Regions from separate parts of the Escherichia ruysiae genome, predicted to be linked through region 2. Evidence: predicted binding sites of a transcription regulator. Region 2 holds the regulator's gene; the other holds the start of a gene.
The links. The regulator PurR, encoded in region 2, represses purine synthesis genes. The targets are predictions, from matches to a motif close to CANGCAAACGTTTGCNTG.

Region 1 (5,049 bases), 3.1 Mb from region 2:
TATTGAGCAGATCAGCGAAGTGCCGGACGGTGCGATCCTGATTTTCTCTGCGCATGGCGTTTCCCAGGCGGTACGCAACGAAGCGAAAAGTCGCGATCTGACGGTATTCGACGCCACCTGTCCGCTGGTGACCAAAGTGCATATGGAAGTTGCCCGCGCTAGTCGTCGTGGTGAAGAATCTATTCTCATCGGCCACGCCGGGCACCCGGAAGTGGAAGGGACGATGGGACAGTACAGCAACCCGGAAGGGGGAATGTATCTGGTTGAATCGCCAGATGACGTATGGAAGCTGACGGTCAAAAACGAAGAGAAGCTCTCTTTTATGACCCAGACCACGCTGTCGGTGGATGACACGTCTGATGTTATCGACGCGCTGCGTAAACGCTTCCCGAAAATTGTCGGGCCGCGCAAAGATGACATTTGTTACGCCACTACCAACCGTCAGGAAGCAGTACGCGCCCTGGCAGAGCAGGCGGAAGTTGTGCTGGTGGTCGGTTCGAAAAACTCCTCCAACTCCAACCGTCTGGCGGAACTGGCACAGCGTATGGGCAAACGCGCGTTTTTAATTGACGATGCGGCAGATATCCAGGAAGAGTGGGTGAAAGAAGCGAAATGCGTCGGTGTGACTGCGGGCGCATCAGCTCCGGATATTCTGGTACAGAACGTCGTCGCACGTTTACAGCAGCTTGGCGGTGGTGAAGCCATTTCGCTTGAAGGCCGTGAAGAAAACATTGTTTTCGAAGTGCCGAAAGAGCTGCGTGTCGATATTCGTGAAGTTGATTAAGTCATTAGCAGCCTAAGTTATGCGAAAATGCCGGTCTTATTACCGGCATTTTTTATGGAGAAAACATGCGCTTGCCGATTTTTTTGGATACTGACCCTGGTATCGACGATGCCGCAGCGATTGCTGCCGCGATCTTCGCCCCACAACTCGATCTCCAACTGATGACGACTGTCGGAGGCAATGTATCGGTGCAGAAAACTACCCGAAATGCGCTGCAATTGCTGCATTTCTGGGATGCGGATATCCCACTCGCCCAGGGGGCGGCAACACCGTTGGTACGCGCACCGCGTGATGCGTCTTATGTTCATGGCGAATCCGGCATGGAAGGTTATGACTTCGTTGAGCACAATCGAAAACCACTGGAGAAACCGGCGTTTCTGGCGATTCGTGATGCGCTAATGTGCGCGCCTGAACCCGTTACCCTGGTGGCGATCGGGCCGTTGACGAATATCGCGCTATTACTTTCGCAGTGCCCGGAATGCAAACCGCATATTCGTCGTCTGGTGATCATGGGCGGTTCTGCCGGTCGTGGCAATTTCACGCCGAATGCCGAGTTTAATATTGCGATTGATCCTGAAGCGGCGGCCCAGGTCTTCCAGAGCGGACTGGAGATTGTGATGTGTGGCCTGGACGTCACCAATCAGGCGATGCTCACTCCCGAATATCTCATCACACTACCGGAATTGAATCGCACCGGAAAAATGCTTCATGCACTGTTTAGTCACTACCGCAGCGGCAGTATGCAAAGTGGCCTACGAATGCACGATCTCTGTGCCATTGCCTGGCTGGTTCGCCCGGACTTGTTCACTCTCAAACCGTGTTTTGTGGCGGTAGAAACACAAGGTGAATTTACTGCGGGTACGACAGTCGTCGATATTGACGGTCGGCTGGATAAACCGGCAAATGTTCAGGTTGCGCTGGATCTGGACGTGAAAGGTTTCCAGCAGTGGGTGGCGGAGGTGCTGGCGCTGGCGCCGTAACCTGTCACATGTTATCAGCATGTAGTCATTCACTGACTCATGCCTTTCACTGATATCCCTCCCTGTTTATCATTAATTTCTAATTATCAGCGTTTTTGGCTGGCGGCGTAGCGATGCGCTGGTTACTCTGAAAACGGTCTATACAAATTAACAAAAGAGAATAGCTATGCATGATGCAAACATCCGCGTTGCCATCGCGGGAGCCGGGGGGCGTATGGGCCGCCAGTTGATTCAGGCGGCGCTGGCATTAGAGGGCGTGCAGCTTGGCGCGGCGCTGGAACGCGAAGGATCTTCTTTACTGGGCAGCGATGCTGGCGAACTGGCTGGAGCAGGAAAAACCGGCATTATCGTACAAAGCAGCCTTGATGTTGTAAAAGATGATTTTGATGTGTTTATCGATTTTACCCGTCCGGAAGGTACGCTGAACCATCTCGCTTTTTGCCGCCAACATGGCAAAGGGATGGTGATTGGCACCACGGGTTTTGATGACGCAGGTAAACAGGCGATTGGTGAAGCTGCCAAAGATATTGCGATTGTCTTTGCCGCCAACTTTAGCGTCGGTGTCAACGTCATGCTTAAGTTGCTGGAGAAAGCGGCTCAGGTCATGGGTGACTACACTGATATCGAAATTATCGAAGCGCATCATCGACATAAAGTCGATGCGCCGTCAGGCACTGCGCTGGCGATGGGGGAAGCGATTGCCCATGCGTTGGATAAAGATCTGAAAGATTGTGCCGTTTACAGCCGCGAAGGGCATACCGGTGAACGCGTTCCCGGAACGATAGGTTTTGCCACTGTACGTGCCGGAGACATCGTGGGTGAACATACCGCCATGTTTGCCGATATCGGCGAACGTCTGGAGATCACTCATAAGGCTTCCAGCCGCATGACATTTGCTAACGGCGCAGTAAGATCGGCATTGTGGCTGAGTGGCAAGGAAAGTGGCCTTTTTGATATGAGAGATGTGCTTAATCTCAATAAATTGTAACCACAAAACATTTGTAATGACGCAAAAATAACACATTTAATTTATTGATTATAAAGGGCTTTAATTTTAAGCCCTTTTATTTTTGGTGTTATGTTTTTGAATTTTATTCAAGTGCTAAAAATTACATGTTTTGTCTTCTTCTTTTGTTGTTTTAATGTAAATTTTGACCATCTGGTCCACTTTTTTTCTTCGTGTTCTTTGTTTACACATTCTTCTCGCTGCGCAAGCGTTTTCCAGACCTTGTTAGATTGTGTTTTTGTCGGTTAGTGCCTGTAAAATAGATGTGAGGCATAAAATTATATAATAAATCCCGCTATTGAGTTGACTTTTAGCGCCCATATCTCCAGAATGCCGCCGTTTGCCAGAAATTCGTCGGTAAGCAGATTTGCATTGATTCATCGCATCATTGTGAATTAATATGCAAATAAAGTGAGTGAATATTCTCTGGAGGGTGTTTTGATTAAGTCAGCGCTATTGGTTCTGGAAGACGGAACCCAGTTTCACGGTCGGGCCATAGGGGCAACAGGTTCGGCGGTTGGGGAAGTCGTTTTCAATACTTCAATGACCGGTTATCAAGAAATCCTCACTGATCCTTCCTATTCTCGTCAAATCGTTACTCTTACTTATCCCCATATTGGCAATGTCGGCACTAATGACGCTGATGAAGAATCTTCTCAGGTACATGCACAAGGTCTGGTGATTCGCGACCTGCCGCTGATTGCCAGCAACTTCCGTAATACCGAAGACCTCTCTTCTTACCTGAAGCGCCATAACATCGTAGCGATTGCCGATATCGATACCCGTAAGCTGACGCGTTTACTGCGCGAGAAAGGCGCACAGAACGGCTGCATCATCGCGGGCGACAACCCGGATGCGGCGCTGGCATTAGAAAAAGCCCGCGCGTTCCCTGGCCTCAATGGTATGGATCTGGCAAAAGAAGTGACTACCGCAGAGGCCTATAGCTGGACACAAGGGAGTTGGAGGCTGACCGGCGGCCTGCCAGAAGCGAAAAAAGAAGACGAGCTGCCGTTCCACGTCGTGGCTTATGATTTCGGTGCCAAGCGCAACATCTTGCGGATGCTGGTGGACAGAGGCTGTCGCCTGACCATCGTTCCGGCACAAACCTCTGCGGAAGACGTGTTGAAAATGAATCCGGACGGTATCTTCCTCTCCAACGGCCCTGGCGATCCGGCACCGTGCGATTACGCCATTACCGCCATCCAGAAATTCCTCGAAACCGACATCCCGGTATTTGGTATCTGCCTCGGTCATCAGCTGCTGGCGCTGGCAAGTGGGGCGAAGACCATCAAAATGAAATTTGGTCACCACGGCGGCAACCATCCGGTGAAAGATATTGAGAAAAACGTGGTGATGATCACCGCCCAGAACCACGGTTTTGCGGTGGACGAAGCAACATTACCTGCAAACCTGCGTGTTACACATAAATCCCTGTTCGACGGTACGTTACAAGGGATTCATCGCACCGATAAACCGGCGTTCAGCTTCCAGGGGCACCCTGAAGCCAGCCCTGGTCCACACGACGCAGCGCCGTTGTTCGACCACTTTATCGAGTTAATTGAGCAGTACCGTAAAACCGCTAAGTAATCAGGAGTAAAAGAGCCATGCCAAAACGTACAGATATAAAAAGTATCCTGATTCTGGGTGCGGGCCCGATTGTTATCGGTCAGGCGTGTGAGTTTGACTACTCTGGCGCGCAAGCATGTAAAGCCCTTCGCGAAGAGGGTTACCGCGTCATTCTGGTGAACTCCAACCCGGCGACCATCATGACCGACCCGGAAATGGCTGATGCGACCTACATCGAGCCGATTCACTGGGAAGTGGTACGTAAGATTATTGAAAAAGAGCGTCCGGATGCGGTGCTGCCAACGATGGGCGGTCAGACGGCGCTGAACTGTGCGCTTGAGCTTGAGCGTCAGGGCGTGCTGGAAGAGTTCGGTGTGACTATGATTGGTGCTACCGCCGACGCGATTGATAAAGCAGAAGACCGCCGCCGTTTCGACGTGGCGATGAAGAAAATCGGCCTCGAAACCGCGCGTTCTGGTATCGCACATACTATGGAAGAGGCGCTGGCGGTTGCCGCTGAAGTTGGCTTCCCGTGCATCATTCGACCTAGCTTTACTATGGGCGGTAGTGGTGGCGGTATCGCCTATAACCGCGAAGAGTTTGAAGAAATTTGCGCCCGTGGTCTGGATCTCTCCCCGACCAAAGAGCTGCTGATTGATGAGTCGCTGATCGGCTGGAAAGAGTACGAGATGGAAGTGGTGCGTGATAAAAAC
Region 2 (5,049 bases):
CACCAATCAGCACCAGCATTGCAGTGACGAACACCGGCGTTGCGTGAGTGATACTTTGCAGTACCGGAGAAATATAGGTGTAGAGGGTGAACATTGCGCCAGCGCCCAGCACCGTCGTCAGCAATGCAGACAGCACCTGTGGACGCAACAGTACCGCCAGCTCTTTTTTCACGTCAGGCCGCGCCCCTGCGCCACCTTTAGGTAAAGAGAAGAACAGGCTCACCATTGAAATCACACCCAGCCCCGCCGTTGCCAGAAATGACATACGCCAGCCAATAGTTTCCCCAAGCCAGGTTGCCGCCGGAACGCCACCGATATTCGCCAGTGTTAAGCCCATAAACATAGTTGCAACTGCGCTGGCCTGTTTATGTTTTGGCACCACGCTTGCTGCCACGACAGACCCCAGACCAAAAAACGCCCCGTGATTCAGGCTGGTTAAAATGCGTGAAAGCATCAGCGTCATATAGTCCGGTGCGATGGCAGAAAGTACGTTACCGAGCGTGAAAATCGCCATCAGGAAAATCAGCGCACTACGGCGGGCACGATGAGAAAGCAGAAGCGTCATCAATGGCGCGCCAACCATCACGCCAACCGCATAGGCGCTGATTAACATTCCGGCAGCGGGAATCGAGACATCCACACCACGCGCAATAACGGGCAACAAGCCCATTGGCGAGAATTCCGTTGTCCCGATACCAAATGCGCCAATTGCCAGCGCCAGCAACGGATAGTTAATTTTCATGCCTAATCTCCACCTCTTCGCGTCATCACGCGATGTTCATCAAAGTGGCGAAAGCATGACATCAATCACAAAAGAATGAAAATAACAAAAAGAGAAAACACTTTTGCCATTTTGCTAACAAAGAGGAAGGAGATGTGAGGGAGAACGCGCTCCCTCGAGGGGAAATCAGTGTAGCGCGGCAGTCAAACCCACGGCCACGATCAAACCAAGAACGATAATGGTTGTTACCAGTGAAAATTTAAGGTCGGTGCTCATCAAGTTTTCTCCTTTTTATTACCCCACAAAAAGTGATATTACGCATTTTTACATACTGTGATGAAAAAATCTCCCGTCATTTATAATGATAAGTGTTTTTACTACTTCCCCTTTTCATCAAGATCGGCCAAAATTCCACGCTTACATTATTTGCGTACTGGCCATTGACCCCTTCCTGACGCTCTGTGTCATTTTCCCGGCGTACCGCAACACTTTTGTTGTGCGTAAGGTGTGTAAAGGCAAACGTTTACCTTGCGATTTTGCAGGAGCTGAAGTTAGGGTCTGGAGTGAAATGGAATGGCAACAATAAAAGATGTAGCGAAACGAGCAAACGTTTCCACTACAACTGTGTCACACGTAATCAACAAAACACGTTTCGTCGCTGAAGAAACGCGCAATGCTGTGTGGGCAGCGATCAAAGAATTACACTACTCCCCTAGCGCGGTGGCGCGTAGCCTGAAGGTTAACCACACCAAGTCTATCGGTTTGCTGGCGACCAGCAGCGAAGCGGCCTATTTCGCCGAAATCATTGAAGCGGTAGAAAAAAATTGCTTCCAGAAAGGCTACACGCTGATTCTGGGCAATGCGTGGAACAATCTTGAGAAACAGCGGGCTTATCTGTCGATGATGGCGCAAAAACGCGTCGATGGCCTGCTGGTGATGTGTTCGGAGTATCCGGAACCGTTGCTGGCGATGCTGGAAGAGTATCGCCATATCCCGATGGTGGTGATGGACTGGGGTGAAGCAAAAGCAGACTTTACCGATGCGGTTATCGATAACGCTTTTGAAGGCGGTTACATGGCCGGGCGCTATCTGATTGAACGCGGTCACCGCGAAATTGGCGTTATTCCTGGTCCTCTGGAGCGTAACACCGGTGCAGGTCGTTTGGCGGGCTTTATGAAAGCGATGGAAGAAGCCATGATCAAAGTGCCGGAAAACTGGATTGTGCAAGGTGACTTTGAGCCTGAATCAGGTTATCGCGCCATGCAGCAAATCCTGTCGCAACCACACAGACCTACCGCTGTCTTCTGTGGCGGCGATATTATGGCAATGGGCGCACTCTGTGCCGCTGATGAAATGGGGCTGCGCGTCCCGCAGGATGTTTCGCTGATCGGTTATGATAACGTGCGCAACGCTCGCTACTTTACCCCGGCACTGACCACTATCCATCAGCCAAAAGATTCGCTGGGTGAAACGGCGTTCAATATGCTGTTGGATCGTATCGTCAACAAACGCGAAGAACCGCAGTCAATTGAAGTTCATCCACGGTTGATTGAACGTCGCTCCGTGGCTGATGGCCCGTTCCGCGACTATCGTCGTTAATCACCCGTTGCGGGAGTCTCTTCCGGCTCCCGCAGCCACTCCTTATTCAGCGTCTCACTATCGCCGAGATACTCAAGCAACCAGGTTAAAGCAGGCGACATATCATTCTGCTGCCAGGTCAGACAACATGCTGAATCAGGGAATGGATTTTCCAGTTCTAGTGCTACCCACTTCCCCTCATTAAGCCACGGTTTGGCGAAATGTGTCGGCACCATACCGATGCATAACCCAGCCGAAATACACGTTGCCGATGATTCCCAGTCCGGTACAACAAGGCGCTTTTGGTTATCCAGCAGCCAGGTAATACGTTTTGGTAGCGTCCGCGAGGTGTCTTCGCGCACCAGCGATGGCCAGTTGCGCAACGTATCATCGCTGAATGGCCCATTCATTGACGCAAGCGGATGATGACGGGCAACAACACAACTCCAGCTCAACATCCCCATATCACGGAAGGCGTAACGACCGCCCACCGGAATCGCTCGTGTCGCGCCAATCGCCAGTTCCACGCGCCCGTCGGAAAGCGCATCCCAGACACCGTTAAATACTTCCTGAAATACCAGAAGTTCAACGTCATCAAAATGGCGATAGAAATCAACGATCATCTGCCGTGTACGTTCTGGCCTGACGATATTATCCACCGCAATGGCTAACTGACCGCGCCAGCCGTTCGCAATCTGCTGACATTGCTGGCGAGTGATCTGCATTTTTTTGACAACAGAGCGCCCTTCTTTGAGAAACCACGCCCCGGCAGCGGTCAGTTCCACATCACGATGACGCCGTTCAAAAAGCGGCACCGCCAGCCACTCTTCCAGCTGACGCACGGTATAGCTGACCGCTGAAGGAACGCGATGTAACTCCTGAGCCGCAGCACTAAAACTGCCATTACGCGCTACCGCATCAACCACTTCGAGAGAATACTCAGACCACATAGTTTGCCTGCAAAATTTTTGAAACCAGTCATCAAATATTACCGTTTCACAACAGGAATTTCACTCCCTACACTTTGCGACGGTGTTTAACTGAGAAATTTAGAGAATATACATGCAACCTGGGAAAAGATTTTTAGTCTGGCTGGCGGGTTTGAGCGTACTCGGTTTTCTGGCAACCGATATGTATCTGCCCGCTTTCGCCGCCATTCAGGCCGATTTGCAAACGCCTGCGTCTGCTGTCAGTGCCAGCCTTAGTCTGTTCCTTGCCGGTTTTGCCGCAGCCCAACTTCTGTGGGGGCCGCTCTCCGACCGTTATGGTCGTAAACCGGTGTTATTAATCGGCCTGACAATTTTTGCATTAGGTAGTCTGGGGATGTTATGGGTGGATAACGCCATCACTCTGCTGGTATTACGGTTTGTGCAAGCGGTTGGTGTCTGTGCCGCCGCAGTTATCTGGCAGGCGTTGGTGACGGATTACTATCCTTCACAAAAAGTGAATCGTATTTTCGCCACGATCATGCCATTGGTGGGACTCTCTCCTGCCCTTGCTCCTCTTTTAGGTAGCTGGCTGCTGGTTCATTTTTCCTGGCAGGCGATTTTCGCCACCTTGTTTGCCATTACCGTAGTACTTATTCTGCCCATTTTCTGGCTTAAACCCACGACTAAAGCACGTAACGATAGTCAGGATGGACTGACCTTTACCGATCTGCTGCGTTCAAAAACCTATCGCGGCAACGTGCTGATTTATGCGGCCTGTTCAGCCAGTTTCTTTGCCTGGCTGACCGGTTCACCGTTCATCCTTAGCGAGATGGGCTACAGCCCGGCAGTCATTGGTTTAAGTTATGTACCACAAACCATCGCGTTTCTGATTGGTGGTTATGGCTGTCGCGCAGCATTGCAAAAATGGCAAGGCAAACAATTATTACCGTGGCTGCTGGCGCTGTTTGCTGTCAGTGTCGTGGCGACCTGGGCTGCTGGCTTCATTAGCCATGTTTCGCTGGTCGAAATCCTGATCCCATTCTGTGTGATGGCTATTGCTAACGGCGCAATCTACCCGATTGTTGTCGCCCAGGCGCTGCGCCCCTTCCCACATGCGACCGGCCGCGCTGCAGCATTGCAGAACACACTGCAACTGGGACTGTGCTTCCTCGCAAGCCTTGTGGTTTCCTGGCTCATCAGCGTTAGCACACCACTGCTCACCACCACCTGCGTGATGTTATCGACCGTGGTACTGGCTTCTCTGGGTTACATGATGCAACGTTGTGAAGAACCTGGTTGCCAGAATCATGGTAATGCCGAAGTCGCTCATAGCGAATCACATTGATCTATATCGACATCTTTATACTTAGGCTGCTAACAAAATTTTGTTGTATGATTGAAATTAGCGGCCTATACTAATTTCCAGTTGTTAAGATTACGATAAATATTATGTTTTTACGGGGACAGGAGCGTTCCCGGATTGCTATGGATGGTCATTTCGGCAAGGGTTCCTCCTTTCCCTCTGTTCTACGTCGGATTATAGACTCGCGGATTTTCTGCGAGATTTCTCACAAAGCCCAAAAAGCGTCTACGCTGTTTTAAGGTTCTGATCACCGACCAGTGATGGAGAAACTATGAGTTCATCGTGTATAGAAGAAGTCAGCGTACCGGATGACAACTGGTACAGAATCGCCAACGAATTACTTAGCCGCGCCGGTATAGCCATCAACGGTTCTGCCCCGGCGGATATTCGTGTTAAAAACCCCGATTTTTTTAAACGCGTTCTGCAGGAAGGATCGTTGGGGTTAGGCGAAAGTTATA

Region 1: carA (glutamine-hydrolyzing carbamoyl-phosphate synthase small subunit) is a predicted target of PurR. The motif match lies at 2,972-2,989, and genes of this name have one in related genera.

What each region holds. Positions count from the first base shown of each region.
Region 1 covers NZ_JAVIWS010000001.1:3,332,556-3,337,604, forward strand. The annotation lists gene ispH (4-hydroxy-3-methylbut-2-enyl diphosphate reductase) at 1-784, shown strand, start outside; gene rihC (ribonucleoside hydrolase RihC) at 850-1,764, shown strand; gene dapB (4-hydroxy-tetrahydrodipicolinate reductase) at 1,931-2,752, shown strand; gene carA (glutamine-hydrolyzing carbamoyl-phosphate synthase small subunit) at 3,209-4,357, shown strand; gene carB (carbamoyl-phosphate synthase large subunit) at 4,375-5,049, shown strand, end outside.
Region 2 covers NZ_JAVIWS010000001.1:242,977-248,025, reverse strand. The annotation lists gene RGV86_RS01345 (MFS transporter) at 1-742, opposite strand, end outside; gene cydH (cytochrome bd-I accessory subunit CydH) at 908-997, opposite strand; gene purR (HTH-type transcriptional repressor PurR) at 1,295-2,320, shown strand; gene punR (DNA-binding transcriptional activator PunR) at 2,317-3,249, opposite strand; gene punC (purine nucleoside transporter PunC) at 3,362-4,573, shown strand; gene cfa (cyclopropane fatty acyl phospholipid synthase) at 4,863-5,049, shown strand, end outside.